One region of the Hafnia sp. CBA7124 genome, then DNA from elsewhere that is predicted to be linked to it. Evidence: predicted binding sites of a transcription regulator. Region 1 holds the regulator's gene; the other holds the start of a gene.

Region 1 (7,124 bases):
TTCGATTTGCTCAAGCGTGAGATCGTCGTTACGGCGGACGATAACGTCGGCGTCGAGTTCGCAAAAGTATTGGTAGAGGTTGTAGGTAAAGGAGTCGTAATTATCGATCAGCAACAGCATCAGAGGTTCGCTTTGTACGGAAATGACATCAGATGCCCCGATGATAAATCATGCGGGGCATAAGTAAGAGCATAAGAAAGCCGGTGGTTATTTACGCCCGCCCATAATCGAGCCTAAAACGCCGCGCAAAATTTGGCGGCCGAGCGAACTTCCTACCTGACGCGCCATGCTTTTTGCGGCGGTTTGTACCACGCCATCTTTCTTACCACCGCGAGGACCGGTGGTGCCGAACAGAATTTTATTCAAGCTGCCCATCAATCCGCCGCCTTCTTGCGCGTTGGCCTCTGGTTTTTTCACGTCGTCAGCGCTGGCTTTTTCATCCCCGCTTTCAACCGTGCTGAAGCCCTGCTGGGTGATTTTTTCATAGGCAGATTCACGATCGACGGCTTCGTCATAGCGACCATATAACGGTGAATGATTTAGGGCGTGATTCAATTCATCGGCGGTTAACGGCCCCATACGGGATTCAGGCGCGATAACCATTGCGCGCTCAACGATGGTTGGGCGACCGCTTTCATCAAGGAATGAAACCAATGCTTCGCCTACGCCCAGCTCGGTAATGGCCTGCTCGGTGCTGAATTCGGGATTTGCGCGCAGGGTTTGTGCTGCGGCTTTCACGGCTTTTTGATCGCGTGGGGTAAACGCACGTAGCGCATGTTGAACGCGATTGCCCAGTTGTCCGAGAACGTTGTCAGGGATATCCAGTGGGTTCTGGGTAACGAAATAGATCCCGACGCCTTTAGAACGGATTAAGCGCACGACCTGTTCTATTTTATCCAGTAGGGCGCTAGGCGCGTCGTTAAACAGCAGATGAGCCTCATCGAAGAAGAACACCAGCTTTGGTTGCTCAACGTCACCGACCTCAGGTAGCTGTTCAAATAACTCCGCCAGTAGCCACAGAAGGAATACCGAGTAGAGCTTCGGCTGATTGATCAGTTTGTCGGCGGCCAGCAGATTAATAATGCCTTGCCCATTGGCGTCGCAGCGCATCAGATCTTTAATATCCAACATCGGCTCGCCAAAGAAATGATCGCCGCCTTGCTGATCCAGCGTTAGTAATCCGCGCTGAATCGCGCCAATAGACGCGGTAGAAATATTGCCATACTGGGTGGTGAACTGTTTGGCATTGTCCCCCACAAACTGCACCACGGCGCGGAGGTCTTTCATATCGAGCAGCAGCAGGTTGCTGTCATCGGCAATCTTAAACACCAGCTGTAACACGCCGGATTGCACGTCGTTTAAATCCAGCAGGCGAGACAGCAACAGCGGGCCTAAATCTGACACCGTGGCACGAATAGGGTGACCTTTTTCGGCAAAAATATCCCACGGAATGATCGGACACGCCTGCGGCGACCAGTCGGTCACCTGCAAAGCATCTAATCTTTTCTGTAATTTATCGGAAGGCGTGCCGGCAGCGGCAATACCGGACAAGTCGCCTTTTACGTCGGCCAAAAATACGGGAACACCAATACGAGAGAACTGCTCTGCCATTTTTTGTAGGGTCACGGTTTTCCCCGTACCCGTTGCGCCGGTAATCAGTCCGTGGCGGTTGGCCAGCGCCGGAAGTAGTTGCAGCGTGACTTTTTGATTCTTAGCAATGGTAAGCGGAGCGCTCATGGTCAGTCCTTAAGTGAAGAGGCGGAACGTAACTTCCAAGTTCAAAGTATAAGCACGCTGAATCTTAGTCTCAACTTTAACCGCTGTTATTGAGTGGGGAGGTTTTAGCAAAACAAACGCAAATTACGGTTGCCATAAAGTGATTTGTTATGCATATTTTATGATTATATTTTCATTTAATGGCTGGCAAATCGTTGTTGGCGATGTGAATAAGGTGGAAAAGTAATGGCGAAGCAGCAGGCAGTTGCAAGAGACACATTTGAAAAGGTGATGTTGCCTATCTATGCACCGGCAGATTTCGTTCCCGTGCGCGGTAAAGGGAGCCGAGTGTGGGATCAGCAAGGGCGAGAGTATGTGGATTTTGCGGGGGGGATTGCCGTGACGGCCTTAGGGCATTGCCATCCTGCGCTGGTTGCTGCACTGCATGAGCAAGGCGAAAAGCTGTGGCATGTAAGTAATGTTTTCACCAATGAGCCTGCGCTACGTCTGGCACAAAAGCTGATTGATGCCACCTTTGCCGAGCGTGTCTTCTTTGCAAACTCCGGCGCGGAGGCAAACGAAGCGGCGTTCAAACTGGCTCGCTACTATGCCTCTAGCAAAATTAGCCCTTTTAAATCCAAAATTATTGCCTTCCACCATGCGTTTCATGGCCGTACCTTATTTACGGTTTCCGTCGGTGGTCAGCCAAAATATTCCGACGGCTTTGGCCCGAAACCCGCCGATATTGTGCATGTGCCATTTAATGATTTAGACGCCGTTCGCGCCGTTATCGACGATCATACCTGTGCAGTGGTGCTTGAGCCCGTTCAGGGCGAGGGCGGCGTGATGCCCGCGACGCAAAGCTTCTTACAAGGCGTACGTGAACTTTGCGATCGGCATCAGGCGCTGTTAGTTTTCGATGAAGTACAAAGCGGCATGGGCCGAACCGGTAAACTCTTTACCTACATGCACTACGGCGTGACGCCGGATATTCTCACCACCGCCAAAGCGCTGGGGGGCGGTTTTCCGATTAGCGCCATGTTAACAACTCATGAAATTGCCAGCGCAATGCAGGTGGGCACTCACGGAACCACCTATGGCGGTAATCCCCTGGCCTGTGCGGTTGCAGAGGCGGCTTTAGACGTGATCAATACACCTGAGGTGATGGCGGGAATTGAAGAGCGCCACGGCCTGTTTGTGGAGGCCCTAGAGAAGATCAATACCCAGTACAATATCTTCACTCAGGTGCGTGGAATGGGGCTGTTGCTGGGCGCTGAACTGAGCCCTGCCTATCACGGTAAGGCGCGAGATATCTTGCATGCCGCCGCGAGTGAAGGACTTATGCTGCTGAACGCGGGACCGGATATTTTGCGCTTTGCGCCCTCGTTGGTTATCGAGTTTGCCGATATCCATGAGGGCATGGCACGGCTGGAAAAAGCGATTGCCAAAGTCGTGGGTGGCAATTAATCCCTGAGTTTACGGCTCATCCAAATCCCGTGATGTGGCCGTTGCCGCCATGCTATCGACGAAATGGTATGCATGGCGCGTAAGTGCGCAATGATGCGTCGAAGATGCACTTCAATTTGCGTAACGGGCATACCGTTAGTTTCTTGATCGTCAGACTGAAATACGGCGGCGTTGTCATTGAGCGTTGGACCATCATGTTCCAAACGTTGCTGACAAAGCTGCAACGCAATTTCGCAACGCTGTAAATAATCCTGTGCCAGATTCTCGGTGAGCATGTAGTGGTCGCGTGCGAGGATCGTCATGGCATTGAGATGCTCAACGATAAACTGACTGTGGGTGATCCACAGGCGCATATCCGTTAAGTAACGTGAGTCAAATCCCGGTTCCTGCATCGCCTGATTCAGCGAAGTAAAGACGGCATTGTGTGCCTGATTCACTTTCATACGCGCATAGGCCAGCGCGGACGTTTTTGGCTCAGGCGACAGTAAAAGGCGCAGTTCGTCTTGGTAGGCCTCCAATGCCTGATGTGCATTTTTGCGCAGCAAGCCGCTTTGCCACTGTGGCCACAGCCAGATGGTGCTGGCAAAGGCAAGAATACAACCGAGAACCGTATCGATGAGGCGCGGAACCAAGAAATGTAATCCGTTAAGCTGTAACAGCTGAAGCGTGTACACCGCCGTGATGGTGAAACCGATCACGGCCAGACCGTAGTTTTTCCTGAGCACCAAATAAGCCGCGATGGTAATTACCAGCATGCAGCTAAGCGTGACGTTCAACGGTAGGTTGAGCTGCAGTAGTCCTGCGGCAACAATTAACCCAACAAAGGTGCCTAGCGCACGGTGCTGGATCCTAACGCGCGTCGCGTTATAGCCATTCTGAATCACCAACATGATGGTCAGCAAAACCCAATAGGGCTTTGGCAGATGGAATAACATGCCGAGGCTACTGCCCGCAGCCAGCGTAATACCTAATCGTGCGGCGTTGCGCAGTGCTACCGACTTCAACGAAAGATAGGCGCGCAGCGCAGGCCAGAAGGGAAGCCGCTGCTGAGTGGACATCAGATTGCGTTGATATAGTGGGCGTTGGCGCTCTAGCAGGCGAGCCACACGGCTAAAATGATAATAACAGAATTTGCCAACGGGGTTATCTGGGTGCTGATTAGACAGTTTTTCTAGCGCCGATAGCTCATTATCCATCGAGAAATGTTGGGGATAACGGTGATACAAAATATCGTCGGCAACCGTTTTAAGTCGCTCGGTAATGACCTGAGCATTGCGGCGTAATATCGCCTCGGCCTGACTTTTTTCGACCAGCTTCTGCACTTCATCAGGCTGAGACAGGCTAACGGTGATGTGTTCTTGCAAGTCTAATGCGACCTGAAAATAGCGCAGCAGGCGTTTGTATTCAGGATTATGCACCAACGATAGCATGTGCATTTGCTGATAGATCTGAGCAATAAGATCCATCACTTTTTGCTGGCGTTGTAGCAACGGAGGCAGCGCGGTTTCAGGATCGATATGCTGAGTTAGCAGGCTGTATTTGGCTTCCATGTAGTCGCCAAGCTGAACGTAGAGCTGGCTGAGGTTCTCGCGGATCGGTTGCCCTTTCCACAGCAGAAACCAAAACCAGGTGAAAGCGCCATACCAAATAGTGCCGACAATATACAGCAGTGGCCCATGCCAGATCGGTACGCTTCCCGCCATGCTCAGGGTAAAAATAGAGGCAACCAGCGCGGCAGGCATAAGCCGTGCGTGTAGCGGGCTAATTTCACCGTTAACGCCAAGCAACAAGGCTAAACCGAGCATGATCAGCGGTAGGGGAATTTGCCAGAGTAAGCATTGCTGTAGCAGAAAACTGCTGAAGGCAAATAAGCTGCCGCCAACGACTAATCGTTTAATAAAGCGTTTATGCGGAGTATCGAGCCCGGCGATATTGCAGCAGGCGGGAACTAAAGAGAACATCAGCCCAAGTTGTAGATTACCTATCAACAGGCCGAATAGCACAGGAAGACACAGCACCAGCGTTTGACGCAGTGCGTAGTTGACTTCCGGGTGGTAGATGAACCGCCGCCACATAGCTAAAGAAACCCGTGCAGCAGGGCTACACGGGCGTCATCTATCAGCGAGTGCCGTAAACGACGATGGTTTTTCCGTGTGCGGAGATCAGATTTTGATCTTCCAGCATCTTCAGAATACGACCAACGGTTTCACGGGAGCAGCCAACGATCTGGCCAATTTCCTGACGAGTGATCTTGATCTGCATACCATCTGGATGAGTCATGGCATCTGGCTGTTTGGCCAGATTCAGCAGGGTCTGAGCGATACGACCGGTTACGTCCAAGAATGCAAGGTTGCCGACTTTTTCAGAGGTAACCTGTAAACGGCTAGCCATCTGAGCAGACAGGCGCATCAGAATATCTGGATTGACCTGAATGAGCTGGCGGAACTTCTTGTAAGAAATTTCAGCCACTTCACAGGCGGTTTTTGCACGAACCCAGGCGCTACGTTCTTGCCCTTCCTCAAATAAGCCTAGTTCACCAATGAAATCGCCCTGATTGAGATAAGAAAGGATCATTTCTTTGCCTTCTTCATCTTTAATCAATACAGCAACGGAGCCCTTAACGATGTAGTACAGGGTTTCAGCCTTTTCACCTTGGTGGATCAGGGTACTTTTGGACGGATACTTGTGGATATGGCAATGAGACAAGAACCATTCAAGAGTCGGGTCTGTTTGCGGTTTGCCGAGAACCATTCGCTATTATCCTCTGTTGTTATCGCTGCCCTAATATCGGGATACTGATCCTGACAGTGTGCTTATCGTGGCACGGGGCTTTGCTTATTAACTTGTATAGCACTTCATAATCGAGATATAGAGTAATAGGCTAAGGTAATTATTTCCTAGAGTTATTGATCTATACCCGTTTCAATCCATAAAGATCCATTTCGGCATAGTTTGTAGCACAGCTTTGTGCAGGTGTCTTGTGTTGTCTCGCTTCAGCATCAAGAAGTGAGGCCTCTGATTGCCTGTTTTTTATAGAAAGCGTAGTCTGATGCCAAAATTTAACCAAAGGGGTGATAAACATGCAGGCACGAGTGAAATGGGTTGAAGGGATGACTTTTCTGGGTGAATCCGCTTCAGGGCATCAAATTCTTATGGATGGAAACGCTGGCGATAAAGCACCAAGCCCAATGGAAATGGTGCTGATGTCTGCGGGTGGATGCAGCGCGATTGACGTGGTTTCTATTTTACAGAAAGGGCGACTGGACGTGCGCGACTGTGAAGTAAAATTAACCTCTGAGCGCCGCGAAGAAGCCCCTCGTTTGTTTACTCACATCAATCTGCATTTCGTGGTTACCGGCAAAGGACTGACTGATAAAGCCGTTGAACGCGCAGTCGCCTTATCGGCCGAGAAGTATTGCTCGGTAGCGCTGATGTTGGGTCAAGCGGTGAATATTACTCACAGCTTTGAAACTATCGTGGTTGAGTAACGTTTTTACTCCCAAGCATAGTTTTGGCATTCCCAACGTAATAAATCCAAGAATCGCCGCGCCGTTAAGGTCAGCGGCGATTTTTGTGAATAGAACACGCAATACTGGGCGGTGGGTAAATCGTCGATAGGCAATGCACAGAGCGTATTGCCTAATCCCAGCGGTTCCCGCATCGCCCGGGCCACGATGGTGAGGTATTGTGCCTGTTGCACCATGCTTAATCCGCACACCACGGAGTCCGTTCGGATCGGTGATTGACTAAGCTGGTGGTAAAAATTCCCCATGGCTGATTCTAGCTGCTGGTAGTAGCCCATATCGGTTTCAGGTATCAGCCATTTTGCGTGCTTCAGCTCTTCTAACGATTTAGCCTGAGAAAATGGGTTGTCGCGGTGAGCGATAATGCAAAAGGGCGATTCAAATAGCGGCTCACGTACCAGATCTATTGGCGTAGTT
Region 2 (7,124 bases), 150 kb from region 1:
ATTCCAACATCAGATTGCTGCGCATCCCATTGAGCGCGTTGGTGCCTTTCACTAAATCGTTCCACGACTTATCCAGCACGTCTCGCTCGTCAGGCCGAACGCACATTTGCAGTAATCGGAATTGATCGACGATGAGCGAGCTCACCACGCGGTCAATATCACTTTTGATAGAACGTGGCGAAAAGATAATGTCGGCCAGCACCGCACACACGATCCCTAATACGATTTCACTACAGCGCTCAACCGCATACAGCGGGCTCAACAAGGGTTCCGTTGCCGTTGTCACCACGATAATAAGCGCGGTATAGCCCGCCAAACCAAAGGCATAAGAGTTCTCCACGCGTACCAGCGAAGAGATCCAGGTACATAGGCCCGCCCATGCGCAGCACAGGAGCATCATCACCAGCGGCGCACGGATAAACAACATCATGATCAGCAAACCGCCAATCGAGCCGATAAATGTCCCGATAATACGTAGCCAACCACGGTGACGGATCGCGCCAGAGAAAGGTTCGCCACCCGCAGCAAACGCCGGGCCTGCGGCGACAATAGCCGCGGTTAAAACCGACCAGCGCGGTGTTTCCAGTTGCAAATGAAAGCCAAGAAACAGCGCCAGCACGATAGCAAATGCTAACTTACAGGCAAAACGTAAGCGCAAAAACATGCCACCATTATTCATCATTGCCTCTGTCTGCGCTAAAAAGTGATAGGGACTTGCACGTTAACGTGCGTACAAATCCCCAGTGAAAATAAGTGTAAATATCGTTGGGAGGGCTTAACCAAATTCACGCAGACGATGTAGCAACTGCACAATCGGCGATGATGATTTACGCTCAACGTCTTGCTGGTTGCTCACTACCACGGTGGCCGTTGTCCCAGCCGGATAAGGCGTTTCTTGCTCTTTGTTGTCGAGCAGAATTTTCACCGGAACACGCTGCGCCAAACGAACCCATTCAAGGTTAGAGTCAACGGTCGCCAAGCCTTTGCTATCCGCAGTAGAGCTTTTGTTATTCACCCCTGCGGATACGCTGTCTACGGTGCCGTAAAGGATACGGTTACTGCCTAGCGGCGTAATCTCCACGCGATCGCCGCGCTGGATGCCGTCGAGTTTGGTTTCTTCCATGTAGGCCAGAATATAGAAGGTGCCTTTTTTCACCAGCGCGACTGCCTTAGCACCACGGTTAATGAACTCGCCCTGATGAACGTTTAGGTTGGTGACCCAACCATCGGCCGGTGCACGCACCACGGTACGTTCTAGATCCAGTTTTGCCAGATCGCGCGTTGACTGTGCTTTCGCCAACTGCTGACGCACCGTTGCCAGCATATTGCTTGACTGGTCGATCTCTTCTTGAGACATCGCCTGAACACCTAAACGTACACGACGCCCAGCCTCTTTCGCTTTTTCACTGACCAGAGTTTGGTAGTAGCGCACATCGGCTTCAGCCTGATTTAGCGCTTCTTGATAACGTGGCTGATCGATAACAAACAGAATCTGCCCTTTCTTCACCAACTGGTTATCATGAATAGGCACGTCCGATAGCAGGCCACTGACGTCTGGCGCAATGGCAACGACGTCGGCGGTGAATTTGGCATCACGCGTCCAGGGGGATTCGGTATAAAAGGCCCATGCTTTAAACACGGCAATTGCCGCTACTATCACGATAATCACGGTGATAGCGATGCGGGTCATTTTTATCATAATTTGATTCACAGTGACCTCAGACAAATAAGCAGGTAATCAAGTAGAACAAACAGCAGTACAACGCGGTATTAAACAACGCCGGATGCCAAACAAAATCGTAGATCCCCGTCGGCTGTAATACCCGCCGGAACAATAAAAACAGCAGCAAAGCCACCAGCAGTTCAAAAAACACCGGTGGAAAGGACAGGCCAAAAACGACCATTACCGGTAGCAGCCCCATAATTCTCTCCACTCAAATAATATTTAGCCTAGCTCAACGCGGCATTCTTCGTTGGCTGCATAGCGTGACGAACGATAACTTTTGCCTTGCGCGATCCACTAACCGCCCTCACCCTGAAATGCTGGTTGATGGCGTTTAACTCAGAAAAAGGATGTCTGTCAGAGGATGTGAGCTACAGGATCTGATGGCAGAAGGACATTTCGTCGTTTCGATACACAGAGGATTATTTCCGCATCGTCAATGACAATATCTTAGCGCAATAATAATCACCATGTATAGAATATGTGAGCTAAATCACTTTTTATTTAAAATAAACAATCAGTCGTTTTTTTAAGCTATCATCGTTACCTCAAAGGCTGATTGTAAGGCGTTTTCTCCCATGCAGCCTCACTTCCCTATTAAGGTAGATTGAACAATGGAACGACTTAAGCGCATGGCCGTGTTTGCCAAAGTAGTTGAATGCGGCTCCTTTACTAGCGCAGGACGCCAGCTTGAGATGAGCGTTTCGTCCATAAGCCAAACCATTTCCAAGCTGGAAAATGAGCTGAATATTAAGCTACTCAACCGCAGCACGCGCAGCATTGGTTTAACCGAGGCAGGGAAAATTTATTATCAAGGCTGCCGGAAAATGTTGCTTGAGGCGCAAGAAGTCCACGAACAGATTTACGCTTTCAACAATACGCCAACGGGCACCTTACGTATCGGTAGTTCATCCACCATGGCACAAAATGTATTGGCGCCGATGACGGCCAGAATGCTGCGTGAATATCCAGGATTGTCGATTGATTTAGTCACCGGTGTACCTGCACCAGACCTTATCGCTGACGGGCTCGATCTGGTGGTTCGTGTGGGTGCATTACAAGACTCTAGCCTTTTCTCTAAGCGCCTAGGCTCTATGCCAATGGTGGTCTGCGCAGCAAAAAGCTACCTTCAGCAGCACGGAACGCCAGAAAAACCCGCAGACATCACCAGTTTTAGCTGGTTAACCTACAGCGTTCGCCCCGACAGTGAATTTGAGCTGATTGCGCCAGAAGGGCAAACCCTGCATCTCTCGCCTCAGGGCCGCTTCGTCACCAATGACTCACAAACGCTCATCCGCTGGCTGAGTGAAGGCGTGGGCATTGCCTACGTGCCACTGATGTGGGTCATCGAAGAGATAAAACGCGGTGAAGTTGAAATTCTCTTCAGCCGTTACCAATCCGATCCAAGGCCGGTTTACGCCTTACATACCCAAAAAGATAAGCTGCCGCTCAAGGTGCAGGTTTGTATTAACTACCTTAGCGAATACTTCACCAAGGTTGGGGAGATTTATCAGGATTATCGGCAGGAGGAGTGAGGGTCCGATTGCCCCAACCTAGCCCTCCCCCTCGCGGGGGAGGGAACAGATCGGCGCTCAATTAAAGATCTCGATCTGCTCCTCCCCCTGACAAGGGGGAGGCTGGGAGGGGGTCTATGGCGAGGAAGATGTAGCTTACGCCGTTCCCCCCACCGTCATTGAATCCAGCTTCAGCGTTGGCTGACCAACGCCAACCGGCACGCTCTGTCCTTCTTTGCCGCATACGCCAACGCCTTTATCCAGCGCCAGATCGTTACCGACCATAGAAATCTGCTGCATGGCTTCAATGCCTGAACCAATCAGCGTTGCGCCTTTCACCGGCTTGGTGATTTTGCCATTCTCAATCAGATAAGCCTCTGACGTAGAGAAGACAAATTTACCTGACGTAATATCGACCTGACCACCAGCAAAATTCGGCGCATACAGGCCATATTCAACGCTGGAAATAATATCCTGCGGCGATGATTTGCCCGCCAGCATATAGGTATTGGTCATGCGCGGCATTGGCAGATGCGCATAAGATTCACGACGACCGTTACCGGTTGGCGCAAGCCCCATCAGGCGAGCATTCATTTTATCCTGCATAAAGCCTTTCAGAATGCCGTTTTCAATCAGTACGTTGTATTGACCTGGAACGCCTTCATCGTCGATTGCCAGAGAGCCACGACGTCCACTAATCGTGCCGTCATCGACAACGGTACACAGTTCGGAGGCTACCAGTTGCCCCATCTGGCCACTGAACACCGACGTACCACGACGATTAAAATCACCTTCTAAGCCATGACCAACCGCTTCATGCAACAGCACGCCCGGCCAGCCTGCGCCAAGCACGACCGGCATTGAACCGGCTGGAGCCGCCACCGCAGACAGGTTTACTAGCGCCATACGTACCGCTTCTTTGGCAAAAGCATCGGCACGCACATCACCATCGACGAGCTCGAGGAAATATTCGTAACCAGAACGACCACCGCCGCCGCTTGAACCACGTTCACGGCGACCATCCTCTTCTACCAGCACGCTGACAGAAAGACGCACCAGCGGGCGAACATCTGCCGCCAAAGTGCCATCTGTTGCAGCCACCAGAATTAACTCATACACCCCAGTAATGCTGGCAGACACTTCCTGCACACGGGGATCTTCCGCACGCGCAATATTATCAACGCGATGCAGCAGAGCAATTTTCTCTTCACGCGGCAGGCTTTGCAGCGGATCAATGGCGGGATACAGCAAGCTATAAGGCACGTTGCCCAAGGTATGAACTTTGCCATTACCCTGTTCACGTACAATGCTACGCGCCGCCTGTGCGCTTTGATTCAGCGCATTAAGGGTAATCTGGTCAGCGTAGGCGAAGCCGGTCTTCTCACCGCTAATAGCGCGCACGCCAACGCCCTGATCGATATTGTAAGAACCGTCTTTAATGATACGGTCTTCAATCACCCAAGACTCATGGTAACTGGACTGGAAATAGAGATCGGCGTAGTCAAGCTGACGTTCAGCCAGTGTACCCAATACTGAAAACAGATCTTGATGACTCAGTTTGTTAGCAGCCAATAGCTGCTCACTAACGAACGTCAGACTCATAGCGTTTTACTCTTCTTGATCCAAAGGATTAACCAGCTTCGGCTGGAATCGGTTGTGTTGTGCGACCGGCATCTGGGTGCGAATATTTTCAAGTGAGTGAGTATTCACCTTCACTTTAATCGGCATGACCAAATCGGCATTCTGTTCAATAACATTGCCCCAGCCATCCACCGCCATGGTATGTCCCCACGTACGGCGCGTTGCGCCATGACGACCAACCTGAGCCGGAGCCAAAATATAGCACTGAGTTTCAATTGCGCGAGCACGCAGCAAGATTTCCCAATGAGATTCCCCAGTTACGCGGGTAAACGCCGCAGGCACGGAAATAATTTCGGCGCCTTTATCACGCAACGCTTGGAATAAACCGGGGAAACGCAGATCATAACAGATAGTCATACCCAATTTTCCCACTGGGGTATCGACCACGGTCAGATGTTCACCGTGCTGATAGGTATCAGATTCACGGTAGTGACCATGCGTATCTTTAATATCAACATCAAACATATGCAGCTTATCGTAACGCGCTTTCAGCTCGCCTTGATCGTCAAATAACAGGCTGCTGGCAGTGATTTGCTTGCTATCTTCACGGCTAATTAGCGGCATTGAGCCAATCAGGATCCACACCCCGTAACGGCGCGCCATATCACGAATAGCATCCTGCAACGGGCCTTTGCCTTCTTGCTCGGCCTGCTCGTGATAGGCTTTCGAATCAGCAAACAACAGTGCGTTTTCTGGCGTCATCACCAGCTTGATATTGTTATTCAACTGCTTGATTTGCTGTTCTATTTGCGCCAGATTCGAACGGGTGTTATCTCCGCTGCACAGTTGCAATAAAGCAATATTTGCATTCCTCATCGTGCTATTTCTCCTTTGGCTGGCGTAAAACTTCGTTAATGGTTGGGTGATCCAAACTGCCTGTAATGTTGTAGCGTATCAGCGATATTTTATTCCACAACGGCGCCAATACTCTTGATGCAGCAAACACGGCGGCTCCAACGACAGGGTTGATAACAAATGCCGTTGCAACGCCGACGGTAGCCGAAATCTCCGGCGCGATGACCGCCTGCATGTCGATACGGCGAGTCACAAGGTTCACGTTACCGTCCATCGCAATATCAGCGGCTAAGCCATCTACCAGTAAATCATTGGTGGATAGAATACCATCCTTAAACTTACCATTGCCGCGAATGCTGTCATAGTAGAACCCTTGACCGAACGTATCGCTAAAATCGAGTTTTAGTTTACGCAGCAGGGCGTCGAAGCTCACTAACCGGAGCAGTTGTCCAGCGCGACCGCCGCCCGCATTATCAATTTCACCTTTACCCAGCTTACTGCTTAGCGAACCATTAAGCGAGTTCACCTGCGGCCGCCACGGTTCGCCTATCCAGTTCAAATCAAGATGAACATCAAACGGAGAGTTTTTCAGCGGCGAGCTAAAACCAAAATAGTCGCTGCTGGTGGTAATGTTAGCGCCTTTAACCTGTACTTTCAGCCAAGTATGATCTTTGCTGTTACTCTGATTCCACATGCCGCTCAGCGTAACTTTGGTATTTCCGGTATCAATTAGGCCGTTTTTCAGCATCAGTTGATCGCCGTTCGGCGTTAGATCGGCATTTACCTGACGTAGACGCTGTCCCATCATCCAGCAGTCTTGGCAACGCAGGATCATGCTTGGCCACTGACTAAAGGAGACTCGTTCCACGGCCGGTGGCGCATCGCTGTTTGCTGAAGGCGCAGCACTTGGAGACACAGTGCTCCACTGCGGGTTGTAATATAGGTAGGCCACGTTGGCGCGTAACACGTTGTTATTATCTAAATCAGCTTCGCCGTTAATTTCACGCCCTTTAGCGCTGATATGCGTGCCATTCGCCAATTTTGAAGCCGAAACGGTCAACTGATGCCACGTTTGTCCCGCTAAAATGAGCTGTGGTGTGGTTAGGTTAACCTGTTGCGGGTAGCTGAAGTTTGAAGCTGCGGTTCCCGCCTTCTCTCCCAGCGCGGGAGCCAGCGCCGCGAGCCACTCTTCACCATCGAGAGCCGGCAGATTCAACGTTAACGACTCGCTTTCAGGCAACGTAGGGATTTTACGGCTATTGTCGCTCCACGCGGCACGAGCCAGCTTCACACCGTGTTTTTGCAGAATAATTTGGCTATTAAAGTGATTTTTCGGCCCCAGATTCCCTGTCAGCATGAAACCATTCAAATCGCCTTTAGCATTCACTACCAATGGTAATGCCTGGCCATGTGGTTTATCTAACGGTGACGGTAAGTGACTGCTTACATTT

The links. Region 1 encodes CRP, which controls carbon source genes, mostly activating them, when cyclic AMP is high. Its sites were predicted from a motif close to ATGTGANNNNNNTCACAT; they were not measured.
Region 2: aaeR (HTH-type transcriptional activator AaeR) is a predicted target of CRP. The motif match lies at 2,205-2,222, and genes of this name have one in related genera.

What each region holds. Positions count from the first base shown of each region.
Region 1 covers NZ_AP017469.1:4,176,941-4,184,064, reverse strand. Annotated here, with positions in the region: gene CPY98_RS19030 (aminodeoxychorismate synthase component II) at 1-120, opposite strand, end outside; gene CPY98_RS19025 (helicase HerA-like C-terminal domain-containing protein) at 208-1,737, opposite strand; gene CPY98_RS19020 (aspartate aminotransferase family protein) at 1,963-3,183, shown strand; gene CPY98_RS19015 (YccS/YhfK family putative transporter) at 3,180-5,258, opposite strand; gene crp (cAMP-activated global transcriptional regulator CRP) at 5,302-5,934, opposite strand; gene CPY98_RS19005 (OsmC family protein) at 6,264-6,671, shown strand; gene CPY98_RS19000 (LysR substrate-binding domain-containing protein) at 6,677-7,124, opposite strand, start outside.
Region 2 covers NZ_AP017469.1:4,022,992-4,030,115, forward strand. Annotated here, with positions in the region: gene aaeB (p-hydroxybenzoic acid efflux pump subunit AaeB) at 1-679, opposite strand, end outside; gene aaeA (p-hydroxybenzoic acid efflux pump subunit AaeA) at 776-1,699, opposite strand; gene aaeX (p-hydroxybenzoic acid efflux pump operon protein AaeX) at 1,719-1,922, opposite strand; gene aaeR (HTH-type transcriptional activator AaeR) at 2,338-3,258, shown strand; gene tldD (metalloprotease TldD) at 3,394-4,839, opposite strand; gene nit1 (deaminated glutathione amidase) at 4,846-5,694, opposite strand; gene yhdP (AsmA2 domain-containing protein YhdP) at 5,699-7,124, opposite strand, start outside.